DNA from 4 places in the Candidatus Streptomyces philanthi genome. Region 4 is predicted to be linked to each of the others. Evidence: riboswitches for the same ligand, from Rfam matches in the RefSeq annotation. Region 4 holds a riboswitch; each other region holds the start of a gene.
What was found. Region 4 has a riboswitch for cobalamin ahead of metE (5-methyltetrahydropteroyltriglutamate--homocysteine S-methyltransferase). Riboswitches for the same ligand answer to the same signal wherever they lie in the genome.

Region 1 (3,189 bases), on a different contig from region 4:
TTCCTGGCTCATTGCACATGTATCCCGTCGTGACGGCACCACCGGCATGGAGCTGCGCCCCCGTTCTTCGACGGCCGGGCGCGCCGGGTTCACGGTTCAACATACCCACTGATCAGCGGTTGTTGCAGGTGGCAGGGGCAGTCAATTGCGCACACCGCCCGCGTCCCCGGACGGGCGGTGTGCGCGGCCCCCCGGAGCGGGTACGGGCAAATCAGGCCAACGGCACGCAACTCCCCGCCATCGGAACTCCCCTCCGGCGCCGGAGGGTTGGCCGGATGCGGTACGAACCCTGGTACGCCCGTGGCCCGGAGAGGTAGAAGGGGCGGATGGAGACAGAGACGAGTGGACCGACGGTCGAGGAGATGGTGCGGGCCAACGAGGCGAACTGGGACGCCCGTACGCCCGTCCATGTGGCCAGCGCCTTCTACGGGCTGAACGGCACGCGGACCGCGGAGGACTGGTTCGCGCCCTTCGAGTGGGAGGACCTGGGAGGTCTCGAAGGGCGGGACGTCCTGCACCTCCAGTGCCATCTGGGCACGGAGACCGCGGCGTTCGCCGACCGGGGCGCACGGACGGTGGGCCTGGACATCTCGGGGGCCGCCGTCGCCGAGGCGCGCCGGCTGGCCGCCGAGGGCGGGCGGCGGATGGAGTTCGTCCGCTCCGACGTCCACCGGGCGGGCGAGGCGCTGGACGGGCGGCGGTTCGACGTGGTCTACACGGGCAAGGGGGCGCTGTGCTACCTCCCGGACCTGCCCCGCTGGGCCCGTGTCGTCCATGGACTGCTGCGGCCGGGCGGCACCCTGTACCTGGTGGAGTTCCACCCGCTGCTGGACTCGCTGGGCCTGTCCGCCGACCCCGCCTTGCCGGAGCACCAGCAACTCCTTCTGCGTCACGACTACATGGCGGGCCGCGGGCCGCTGCGCAGCGACGCGCCCGTCACCTACACCGACGGGCCGGCGCTCGACGGCGCGACGACGTGCTACGAGTGGCGGCACGGCCTCGGTGAGGTGGTCTCGGCGCTGGTCGGGGCGGGGCTGCGGATCGATCTGCTGCGGGAGACGGACCGGGTGCCGTGGCGCCGCTTCGAGGAGATGGTGCCGGCGGAGAACGGCTGGTGGCGGCTGCCCCCGGAGCGGCCGATCGTCCCGATGCTGTACGCGCTGCGCGCGGTGCGGCCGGACGACGCCACGGACTGAGGGCGGACCGCGTGCCACCTGGGCCCGGGCCATTGACCCGGGCCCTCGGCATGCCGGGCCGGACTCGGCGTGCGGGAGGTGAGGGCTGGACTTACTAGGACGTCCAACTATATCGTCGGAGTACAAGGTCCGCGGTGCAGGGAAGCCGGTGCGAGTCCGGCACGGTCCCGCCACTGTGACCGGGGAGTGCGCTCGTCTGGCAGGAAAGGCCACTGGCGGAGGAACCGCCGGGAAGGCCGGGGAGCGCGCGGAGATCCGGGAGTCAGGATACCGGCCGCGGAACGTTCCGTGTTGTCCACGAGGATGGAGCAGACACGCATGGCACCGGTGCGCACCCGTGATCCTGGTGATCCGGCCCCGCGGGCGGTCTTCCGCCCCGCCTGACGGCCTTCGGGCCGACGTGTTCCCGCGCCCGGCACCCCACCGGTCCCGGTCCTTGGTGACGGGCGCGCCATCCCGGATCTCACCTGACGAGAGCAGGCATCCATGGTCCGTGAACTGACGCATCTCATCGGCGGCGAGCACACCCCGGGCACCTCGGGGACGTACGGCGATGTGCACGACCCCAACACCGGCGAGGTCCAGGCGCGGGTGCCGCTCGCCGGCCGCGCCGACACCGCGGCGGCGATCGCCGACGCCGTCCGGGCGCAGCGCGAATGGGGCGAGTGGAACCCGCAGCGCCGCGCCCGGGTCCTCCTGCGCTTCCTCCAACTGGTCGAGGGGGAACGGGACGCGCTGGCCCGGCTGCTCTCCTCCGAGCACGGCAAGACCGTGGCCGACGCCCACGGGGACATCCAGCGCGGGCTGGAGGTCGTCGAGTTCGCCGCGGGCATCCCGCACCTCCTCAAGGGCGAGTTCACCGACAACGCGGGCCGGGGCATCGATGTGCACTCCCTGCGCGCGCCCGTCGGTGTCGCCGCGGGCATCACGCCGTTCAACTTCCCCGCGATGATCCCCCTGTGGAAGGCCGCGCCCGCGCTGGCCTGCGGAAACTCCTTCGTCCTCAAGCCGTCGGAGCGCGACCCGTCGGTGCCGCTGCGGCTGGCCGAACTGTTCCTGGAGGCGGGCCTGCCGCCGGGCGTCCTCAATGTCGTCAACGGCGGCGAGGAGGCGGCCGCCACCCTTCTGACCGATCCCCGGGTCGGCGCGATCGGCTTCGTCGGCTCCACCCCGGTCGCCTCGCACGTCTACGCCACCGCCGCCGCGCACGGCAAGCGCGCCCAGTGCTTCGGGGGCGCCAAGAACCATCTGATCGTGATGCCGGACGCCGACCTCGACCAGGCGGTGGACGCCCTGATCGGCGCGGGCTACGGCTCCGCCGGCGAGCGCTGCATGGCGGTCTCCGTCGCGGTGCCGGTCGGCGAGCGCACCGCGGACGCCCTGGTCGCCCGCCTCAAGGAACGGATCGGGACGCTGCGCGTCGGCAGGTCCGACGACCCCGGGGCCGACTTCGGTCCCCTCGTCGGCCGGGACGCCGTCGACCGGGTACGCCGCTATGTCGACATCGGCGTCAACGAGGGCGCCGAACTCGTCGTGGACGGACGGGGCTTCACCCTGCCCGGCCACGAGAACGGCTTCTTCGCGGGCGCCTCGCTCTTCGACCGGGTGAGCCCGTCGATGCGGGTCTACCGGGAGGAGATCTTCGGCCCCGTGCTGTGCGTGGTGCGCGCCGCCGACTACGAGGAGGCGCTGCGGCTGCCCAGCGAGCACCCCTACGGCAACGGTGTCGCGATCTTCACCCGGGACGGGGACACCGCGCGCGACTTCACCCGGCGGGTGGACACCGGCATGGTCGGCGTCAACGTGCCCATCCCGGTGCCGGTCGCGTACCACACGTTCGGCGGCTGGAAGCGCTCCGGCTTCGGTGACCTCAACCAGCACGGCCCCGACGCCATCCGCTTCTACACCCGGACCAAGACCGTCACCTCGCGCTGGCCCTCCGGGGCCAAGGAGGGCGCGAGCTTCACCCTGCCGACCATGGGGTGAGGGCGAT
Region 2 (3,189 bases), on a different contig from region 4:
CGGCGCGAAGCCCGGGAGGGGCCTCCGGGGTGTCCGTGCGGGCCGGCCCCTCGTCTCATCCTCACGGCGACGACGGAACGGGAGCCGGGACGGCCAGGTCACAGCGGCTTCCGGGCCGTTGGAACACATCGAGCGCCAGATACCGAAACAGACAAAAGACTTAAACGCTCTTTCGGTCCGCTTTCACCTCATTCTAGGATGAACCTCGATCATGATCATCATGGGTGGACGCGCTCCCGCCTGCCCGGATCCGGGGCGTACGCACCCATCGACTGCGAGGTGAGCCAGATGCCCGGCCTTGCTGCACCGGCCGTGACCGGCACGGTCGTCGCCGGCCCCCCTGCGCCCGCCCGGAACGGCGGGCGCGTACCGCCGCCCCTCCCCCGTCCCCTCAGGAAGCAGGTCACACGATGACGGCAGCCCCCACCTTCGTCGACATACCCCTCGACACCTGTACATGCCCCGGATGCCGGCTCCAGCGCACCGAGGACACCGGCTGCCGCGGCGTACGGGGCCGCGACATCGCCGCCGTGGCGACCCTGACCGGGGCCACGCTGCTGGGCGGTGCGGGAGCCTCGTTCGCGGCCACCGCGACGCCCGCCCCGGCCCACAGCACCACCACGTCCCCCATCACCGCCTCCCCCGCGTCCGTCCCGGCCGTCCCCGCCGCGGCCACCAGGGCCGCGAACCCGCAGGGCGACCCGGGGCCGCTGCACGGCCGCCGGCAGTTGGCGCGGACGGCGGGCCACGACCTGTCGCTGACGCGCCAGCAGATCCTCGCCCGCGCCCAGACCTGGGTGGACGCCCGGGTGCCGTACGTCTGGAACGGCTACTGGTCGGACGGCTACCGGCAGGACTGCTCCGGCTTCATCTCCATGGCCTGGGGCCTGTCCGGCAACCACTGGACCGGCGACATCCACCAGTACGGCGTCCGGATCTCCAAGAGCCAGCTCCAGCCCGGCGACATGCTGCTCTACCACAACCCGGCGAACCCCGAGAAGGGCTCGCACGTGGTGCTCTTCGCCGGCTGGGCCGACAGCGCCCGCACCCGGTACGTGGTGATGGAGGAGGCCGGCGGCCTCGGGGCGGTCAAGCGGACCCTCCCCTACGCGTACACCTCCAACTCCGCCAAGTACGTCCCCTACCGCTACAAGAACGTGGTCACCTCCGGCGGTGAGGGCGGCAACACCGGAGGCGGCGGCAACGCGTTCCCGGGCGCGTCGTCCTTCGGCCCAGGCGCCCACAACGCGAACGTCACCAAGCTCGGGCAGATGCTGGTCAAGCGCGGTGCCGGGAAGTTCTACTCGCAGGGTCCGGGCCCCCGGTGGTCCGACTCCGACCGCAAGGCCACCCAGGCGTTCCAGAAGGCCCAGGGCTGGTCCGGGGCGGAGGCCGACGGCATCCCCGGCCCGGCCACCTGGCGCTACCTGGTCGACGGCACGGGCAAGAACGTCGGCGGCTCGTCCGGCGGCTCCGGCGGCACGTCCGGCGGCGGCTCGGGCAGCGGCCAGTCCACGGCGTTCCCCGGTAAGCAGTACTTCCGCCCCGGCGCGAACAACGCCCATGTCTCCCGGCTCGGGAAGCAACTGGTGAAGAAGGGCTTCGGCAAGCACTACTCCCAGGGCCCCGGCCCCCGCTGGAGCGAGTCCGACCGCCGCAACGTCGAGGCGTTCCAACGGTCCCAGGGCTGGCGCGGCGCCGACGCCGACGGCTACCCCGGCCCGGAAACCTGGAAGCGCCTCTTCCGCTGACCACCCGCGTGGTGCCCGGCGGGCCTGCCCCGGCCCGCCGGGCACCGCACCGCCCCCGCGCGGCTTCGCCTGCCGTTGACCGGCCCCCGCTGACCGCGCGTTGGGCCGGTGCGGAGCCGGACGGTGTCCCGGGAGAAGCGTCTGGCACACTGTGCGCACCAACCCCAGGCGGTGCAGGACAGGAAACCGGTGTGAATCCGGTGCGGTCCCGCCACTGTGACCGGGAGCCCCGCGGCCCCGGGAGCCAGACACTGACGTGCCGCCTTCTCCGTACGACCAGGGGAACGAGGACTTCCCCAGGAGAGGCAGAACGTCATGTCCGGACCCCGGGCCGCGCTGCGCGCGCTGCTCCCGTTCCTCCTGGTGCTCCCGGTGGCCGCCTGCGGCGCGCCGGAGCAGGGCGCGAAGGGTGGGCGGAGCACGACGGAAGGGTTCCCGTACACGGTCACCAACTGCGGTGAGCGGACCACGTTCACCCAGCCGCCCCACCGTGCCGTCACCATGAACCAGCACGCCACCGAGATCCTGCTCGCCCTCGGGCTGCGCGACCGGATCGCCGGCACCGCGTACCTGGACGACAAGATCCTCCCGGAGTACCGGTCCGCGTACGCGGGGCTGAAGGTGCTCGCCGGCAAGTACCCGTCCAAGGAGGTCCTCCTGGGCGCGAACCCGGACTTCGTCTACGGCGGCTACACCAGCGCCTTCGACAAGGGCGCCGGACTCGACCGCGCCACGCTGCGGAAGACCGGCATCGCCACCCGGCTGAACGTCGAGAACTGCGCCGAGGGCCCGGTCGGCACGGAGCAACTGGCCACCGAGATACGCCAGGTCGCGCGCACCTTCGGCGTCCCGGAGCGGGGCGAGAGGCTGGTCGCGCGGCTCCAGGGGAGGATCGACGCGGTGACCAAGCGCCTCAAGGGCGTGCACCGGCCCTCGGTCCTCGTGTACGACTCCGGCGACAGCAGCGCGTTCACCGCGGGCGGCCGGGGCATCGGCAACCAGATCATCACCCTGGCGGGCGGCCGGAACGTCTTCGGCGACATCGGGAAGGTCTTCTCCGCCGTCTCCTGGGAGAAGGTCATCGACCGCGGGCCCGAGGTCATCGTGATCTACGACTACGGCGGGACGAGCGTCGAGGCGAAGAAGAAGCGTCTGCTGAACGACCCGGCGCTCGCCGACGTCCCGGCGATCAGGAACAAGCGGTTCGCGGTGCTCCCGCTGTCCTCCGCCGTCCTCGGCGTCCGCGTCGCCGACGCCGTCGAGGACCTGGCCGCGCAGCTCCACCCGCGTTCCGCATGAGGCCCCCGCTCCCCGCGGCGGCCCGCTTCCCGCTGGTGCTGACGGGCCTCGTGGTGCTGCTGGCCGCCTCGGCGGTCGCCGGGCTGGCCATCGGCCAGGTGCGGATACCGCCGGCGGACGTCGTCCGGGTCCTGTTCGA
Region 3 (3,189 bases), on a different contig from region 4:
TCCGCCCAGCGGGGCTCCGCGTCCGGATAGTGGTCGGGGTGGAGCACGCCACGGGCGGTACGGGTCGCGGACCAGGCCGGGTGCGGGCCGTGCCGCTCGGCGAGATCGGCGGACGCCTCGTACGCCGCGAGCATGATCCGCTCGGAGATACGGGTCGACAGCTCCCGCGCCTGCGGCGAGTCGAACGGCAGCCGCAGCCGGAAGAAGACGTCCTGGAGCCCCATCAGGCCCAGGCCGACCGGCCGCCAGCGGGCGTTGGACGCGCCGGCCTGCTCGGTCGGGTAGAAGTTGATGTCCACCACGCGGTCGAGGAAGGTCACCGCGGTCCGCACCGTGGCGTCCAGCCGCTCCCAGTCCACCGCCTCCCGCCAGTCGGCGGTGTCCTCGCGCAGGTGCGCGGCGAGGTTGACCGAGCCGAGGTTGCAGACGGCGGTCTCCCCGTCGTCGGTGACCTCCAGGATCTCGGTGCACAGGTTGGAGGAGTGGACGACCCGGCCGGGCTCGGCGGTCTGGTTGGCGGTGCGGTTGGCGGCGTCCTTGAACGTCATCCAGCCGTTGCCGGTCTGCGCGAGCGTCCGCATCATCCGCGCGTACAGCGCCCGCGCCGGGATCTGCTTGACGGCCTTGCCCGCGGCCTCCGCCTCGCGGTACGCGGTGTCGAACTCCTCGCCCCACAGGTCCACCAGCCCGGGGACGTCGACCGGGGAGAACAGCGACCAGTCGGCGTCGTCCGCGACCCGGCGCATGAACTCGTCCGGGATCCAGTGGGCGATGTTGAGGTTGTGGGTGCGGCGGGCGTCCTCACCGGTGTTGTCGCGGAGCTCCAGGAACTCCTCGATGTCCGCGTGCCAGGTCTCCAGGTAGACGCAGGCGGCGCCCTTGCGGCGGCCGCCCTGGTTCACCGCGGCGACCGAGGCGTCCAGGGTGCGCAGGAACGGCACGATGCCGTTGGAGTGCCCGTTGGTGCCCCGGATCAGCGAGCCGCGCGCCCGGATGCGGGAGTACGACAGACCGATGCCGCCGGCGTGCTTGGAGAGCCGGGCGACCTGGTGGTAGCGGTCGTAGATCGAGTCCAGCTCGTCCAGCGGGGAGTCCAGCAGATAGCAGGAGGACATCTGCGGGTGCCGGGTGCCGGAGTTGAAGAGGGTGGGGGAGGAGGGCAGGTAGGACAGGGTGCTGGTGAGGCGGTACAGCTCGGCGACGTCCGCCAGCGCCCGCTCGCCGTCGTCCTCGGCCAGGCCGCAGGCCACCCGCAGGAGGAAGTGCTGGGGCGTCTCCACGACCTTCCGGGTCACGGGGTGGCGCAGCAGGTAGCGGGAGTAGAGGGTGCGCAGGCCGAAGTAGCCGAAGCGGTCGTCGGCGCCGTCGGCGAGCGCGGCCTCGACAAGGGCGTCCAGCCGGTCCGCGTGGGTGGCGACGAAGGCGGCGGTGCGGTCGGCGATCAGGCCCTCGCGGTGGCCGGTGGCGACGGAGGCGGAGAACGCGTCGGCGCCCTGGCCCGCGGCCTCCTCGGCGATGGCGAGGGTGAGCAGCCGGGCGGCGAGCCGGGAGTACTGGGGCTCGTCGCCGATCAGACCGGCCGCGGCCTCGATGGCGAGGTCCCGCAGCCCGGCCTCGTCGGAGCCGGGGTGCCGGCCGCGCAGCGCGGCGGCGGCGACCTTGCCGGGGTCGGTCGCGGTGAGGTCCGCGGTCAGCTCGGTCAGGGTGCGGAGCAGGGCGGTGCCCGGGCCGTCACCGGCGTCCGGGGCGGGGAGGTTCCCGGCGGGGAGCGTGGTGGCGGCGGGCGGTACGGCCCCGGTGTCCGACACGGGCTCCGATGGCGCGATGGTCACGTGCTGCTCTCCCTCACTCGACGAAGGCCGGGAGGGGGAACTCGACGGGCGCGCACGGGGGCGTGCGCACCCCGGCCGCGGCCGCGGGCGCGCGGGCACACCGCGCGGCGTCCACCGGCCCAACCCTCGGGGCCCGGACGTATCGACGCCCGCGCCGGGGACGGCGCGGCCGTACCGTCGGCAGGTCCTCGGACTCACGGGCGCGCAGCCGTGACCACGTCCGGGACGGGATCAGGCGAAATGTGCGCACACGTACACCGTTGCGGGACAGTTCCGGACTCGCACCGGATTCCCCTGCGGCGACAGCGAGCACGAGCATACATCTTGTGTTGGGCCGTGCAGGCGCCACCACATCTTGTGTGTCGCGTGTGATCGAGCGGTGCCTGTCAGTGCCCTCGGCTATCGTCGGCCGTACGTTCTCTGCTCCGCCCGAGGCAGTAAGGAGAGGGTTCCATGACCGCGCTCGCCGACCGTCCGCACGGGCTTCTCGCCGAGTACTTCGAAGAGGCCGCCGCGATACTCGCGCGCTCCGAGGAGGGCGCGCGGCTGGAACTCATCGACGGGAAGATCAGGAGCAAGGCCGTGCCGGACGGGGACCACGGGCGGATCATCGAGTGGCTGATGCGCATTTGCCTCCAGTCGAGGCCGGAGCTGTGGCTCTACCCTGACCAAGGGCTCAAGGTGGAGGAGTACCGGGGCGGCCGGGCCCGCCCGGACGGTTCGCTCGCGCGCAGCGGTGCCTTCGTCGGCCAGGGCGAGTGGGCCGACCCCGCCCCGGTCCTGATGGTCGTCGAAGTCACCTCTTATGACTCCGACACCGACCGGCGCGACCGTGTCGAGAAGCCCCGCGCCTACGCGGAGACCGGTATTCCGGTGTTTCTGCTGATCGACCGGGAGGCGTGCGAGGCGACGGTGTTCAGCGAGCCGGACGGCGTCCGCTATGCGGACGTGCACACCGTGCCGTTCGGCAGGACGCTCGCGCTGCCGGACCCGGTGGGCATCACGCTGGAGACGGAGGCGCTCAAGGACTGGGTGCGGTGACCCGGCCCGCCCGGTGAGCCGGGCCCCCGGTGGCCGGCCGCGCAGGCCAGGGCCGCCGCGCCCCCCCGCAGGGGACGCGACGGCCCGTACCGCTCAGTGCCCGGTCGGGACGCCCGCGTCCTCGGCCGGGCGGGGCGGGGTGGTGCGTACGCCCGTGTCGCCGGCGTCGGCGGTGTAGTCGGCGGGGCTGGTCTCGTCGGTGCCCTGGGGGGCCTTCACGGCGCGCAGGACGAGGGTGAGGACCACCGTCACCACGACATTGAGGACGAAGGCGGTGAGACCGATGTAGCCGATCTGGCCGATGCCGGGGATCTCG
Region 4 (3,189 bases):
CCGCACCCCGCCGGTGGTCAGCCGGAACGCCTCGGTGGCCCACGCCAGGTACCCGGCGCGGCCCTCCTCGCGCAGCGGCAGCGTCTCGCGCAGCGCCGGCTCGTCGACCTGGATGACGGGCGTCCCGGCCGCCTCCAGGTCGTTCACCTCGTCCCGCAGGGCCAGCGCGACCTGCCGGGCGGTGTCGCCCAGCGGCTGGTCGTCGCGGACGTAGGACCAGGCGAGCATCGTGACCGGGCCGGTCAGCATGCCCTTGACCGGCCGCTTCGTCAGCGACTGCGCGAACGTCGTCCAGCGCACCGTCATCGGCTCGGGCCGCGAGATGTCCCCGGCGAGGATCGGCGGCCGGACGTAGCGGGTGCCGTACGACTGGACCCAGCCGTGCCGCGTCGCCAGGTAGCCGGTGAGCTGCTCGGCGAAGTACTGGACCATGTCGTTGCGCTCCGGCTCACCGTGCACCAGGACGTCCAGACCGGTCTTCTCCTGGAAGGAGATCACCTCCTGGATCTCGGCCCTGATGCGCTCCTCGTAGCCGGCGGTGCCGATCCGGCCGGCGCGCAGGTCGGCGCGGGCGGCGCGCAGTTCCGCGGTCTGCGGGAAGGAGCCGACGGTGGTGGTCGGCAGCAGCGGCAGTCCGAGGCGGGCGCGCTGCGCCGCGGCCCGCTGTGCGTACGGCCGGGAGCGGCGCGCGTCGGCGTCGGTGACGGCGGCGGCCCGCTCGCGGACCTCCGGGTCGCGGGTGAGGGGCGAGTGCGTACGGGAGGCGATGTCGGCGCGGTTGGCCGCCAGCTCCCCGGCGACGGCGTCCCGGCCGCTGCTCAGCCCGCGGGCCAGCACGGTGATCTCGGCGGTCTTCTGCCGGGCGAAGGCGAGCCAGCGCAGGATCTGCGGGTCGATGTCCCGTTCGGCGGCCGCGTCGAAGGGGACGTGCAGCAGGGAGCAGGACGCGGACACGTCGACGCGGTCCGCGAGACCCAGCAGCGTGCCGAGGGTGGCGAGGGACTTCTCCAGGTCGTTGACCCAGATGTTGCGGCCGTTGACGACACCGGCGACCAGCCGCTTGCCGGGCAGCCCGCCCGCGGCGGCGAGGTCGTCCAGGTTGGCGGCCGCGGCCTCGGTGAAGTCCAGTGCCAGCCCCTCGACCGGGGCCTTGGCCAGCACCGGCAGGGCGTCCCCGAGACGGTCGAAGTACGACGCGACCAGCAGCTTCGGCCGGTCGGTGAGCGCGCCCAGGGCGTGGTGGGCGCGGCGGGCGGCGTCCAGTTCGGCCGGGGTGCGGTCCTGCACCAGGGCGGGCTCGTCCAGCTGCACCCACTCGGCGCCGGCCGCGCGCAGATCGGCCAGGACCTCCGCGTACACGGGGAGCAGGCGGTCCAGGAGGGTGAGCGGGTCGAAGTCCGCGGGCGCGCCGGGCGCGGGCTTGGACAGCAGCAGATACGTGACCGGGCCGACCAGGACCGGCCGGGGCGTCAGGCCCAGGGCCAGGGCCTCCTTCAACTCGCCGGTCTGCTTCGACGAGTCGGCGGTGAGCACCGTTTCCGGTCCCAGTTCGGGTACCAGGTAGTGGTAGTTGGTGTCGAACCACTTGGTCATCTCCAGTGGCGCGACGTCCTGGGTGCCGCGCGCCATCGCGAAGTACCCGTCGAGCGGGTCGGCGGCGACGGCTTCCCGGTGGCGCGCGGGGATCGCGCCCACCATGACGGTGGTGTCCAGGACGTGGTCGTAGTACGAGAAGTCACCCGTGGGGACCTCGTCGATACCGGCGTCGGCCAGCTGACGCCAGTGGGTACGGCGCAGGTCGGCGGCGGTGGCGCGGAGGGCGTCGGCGGTGACGGCGCCCTTCCAGTAGCCCTCGATCGCCTTCTTCAGTTCCCGGTGCTGTCCCTGGCGGGGGTAGCCGTACACGGTGGCCCGTGCTGCCGCGGCTGCGGGCTGGGTGGTCACGGAGATCTCCTTCGCGAGATGAATCCCTGAGATCCCGGCGGCGGGACGAGAGCGCGAAGGGTGACGGACCCGGCGGGTACGACCGCGCGCGGCACGGCGCCGTCCTCCGCCTGGTATGTACGCCGACCCGCCCTCGAGGTCACCGGGATGTCCGTGCGGGAGAGGCTCACGCACGGGCAGATGGCAGGTCTTCGGACTCGCGGGCACGTCCTCGGGGGAGGACACCTACTGGCCGTCGCTTCCCGGGCCCGTGGCGGACCCAGTGCGTATGACGGCGGTCGTTCCCGCTCACCGCTGCGGGGCAGTCCCGGATTCCCACCGGGTTCCCTCTTGCGACGCTCCCGTCTGGCGGACGGGGCGAACCAGCTGCACCGCCCACCCTAAGCGCTCGCACGCGATGTGGGGGAGTACGCCCGCGAAGCGGAGGGTGACGTGGCACACGCGGACGGTGGGTGCGCCGGGTTCTCCCGGGGGAGGGACGGCGAAGCGGGGGCGTACGGGGACGGCCGTACGCCCCCGCTCGGGCGGGGCGCCCCTGGGGCCGGCGGCGGGACGTCCGCCGCACCGGTCCTAGTGGAACTGCTGCTCCTCGGTCGACCCGGTCAGCGCCGTGGTGGACGAGGCGGGGTTGACGGCGGTGGAGACCAGGTCGAAGTAGCCGGTGCCGACCTCGCGTTGGTGCCTCACCGCGGTGAAACCGTCCGCCTGGGAGGCGAACTCGCGCTCCTGGAGGTCGACATAGGCGGTCATGCCGTGCTCGGCGTAGCCGCGTGCCAGGTCGAACATGGCGTGGTTGAGGGAGTGGAAACCGGCCAGGGTGATGAACTGGAACGCGTAGCCCATGGCGCCCAGTTCGCGCTGGAACTTGGCGATCTGGTCGTCGTCCAGGGCGGCCTTCCAGTTGAACGACGGCGAGCAGTTGTAGGCGAGCTTCTGGTCCGGGTACCGCGCGTGGACGGCCTCGGCGAACTCGCGGGCCTGTGCCAGGTCGGGGGTGCCGGTCTCGACCCAGAGGAGATCGGCGTACGGGGCGTAGGCCAGCCCGCGGGCGATGACCGGCGCCATGCCGTTGCGCACCCGGTGGAAGCCCTCGGCGGTGCGCTCCCCGGTGGTGAACTCGGCGTCGCGTTCGTCGACGTCGCTGGTCAGCAGGGTGGCGGCCAGGGCGTCGGTGCGGGCGACGACGAGGGTGGGGACGTCGGCGATGTCGGCGGCGAGGCGGGCCGCGTTGAGGGTGCGGATGTG

Region 1: another riboswitch for cobalamin. It lies ahead of AC51EU_RS08360 (CoA-acylating methylmalonate-semialdehyde dehydrogenase); the one in region 4 lies ahead of metE (5-methyltetrahydropteroyltriglutamate--homocysteine S-methyltransferase).
Region 2: another riboswitch for cobalamin. It lies ahead of AC51EU_RS01805 (ABC transporter substrate-binding protein); the one in region 4 lies ahead of metE (5-methyltetrahydropteroyltriglutamate--homocysteine S-methyltransferase).
Region 3: another riboswitch for cobalamin. It lies ahead of AC51EU_RS08505 (ribonucleoside-diphosphate reductase subunit alpha); the one in region 4 lies ahead of metE (5-methyltetrahydropteroyltriglutamate--homocysteine S-methyltransferase).

What each region holds. Positions count from the first base shown of each region.
Region 1 is NZ_JCANQV010000045.1:16,821-20,009, reverse strand. It holds gene AC51EU_RS08370 (SAM-dependent methyltransferase) at 1-12, opposite strand, end outside; gene AC51EU_RS08365 (class I SAM-dependent methyltransferase) at 327-1,196, shown strand; cobalamin riboswitch at 1,312-1,489, shown strand; gene AC51EU_RS08360 (CoA-acylating methylmalonate-semialdehyde dehydrogenase) at 1,683-3,182, shown strand; gene AC51EU_RS08355 (acyl-CoA dehydrogenase family protein) at 3,188-3,189, shown strand, end outside.
Region 2 is NZ_JCANQV010000005.1:38,269-41,457, forward strand. It holds gene AC51EU_RS01800 (peptidoglycan-binding protein) at 411-1,751, shown strand; cobalamin riboswitch at 1,888-2,025, shown strand; gene AC51EU_RS01805 (ABC transporter substrate-binding protein) at 2,067-3,050, shown strand; gene AC51EU_RS01810 (FecCD family ABC transporter permease) at 3,047-3,189, shown strand, end outside.
Region 3 is NZ_JCANQV010000046.1:18,391-21,579, reverse strand. It holds gene AC51EU_RS08505 (ribonucleoside-diphosphate reductase subunit alpha) at 1-1,832, opposite strand, end outside; cobalamin riboswitch at 1,995-2,155, opposite strand; gene AC51EU_RS08500 (Uma2 family endonuclease) at 2,286-2,873, shown strand; gene mctP (monocarboxylate uptake permease MctP) at 2,967-3,189, opposite strand, start outside.
Region 4 is NZ_JCANQV010000064.1:4,473-7,661, reverse strand. It holds gene metE (5-methyltetrahydropteroyltriglutamate--homocysteine S-methyltransferase) at 1-1,944, opposite strand, end outside; cobalamin riboswitch at 2,110-2,326, opposite strand; gene aceA (isocitrate lyase) at 2,515-3,189, opposite strand, start outside.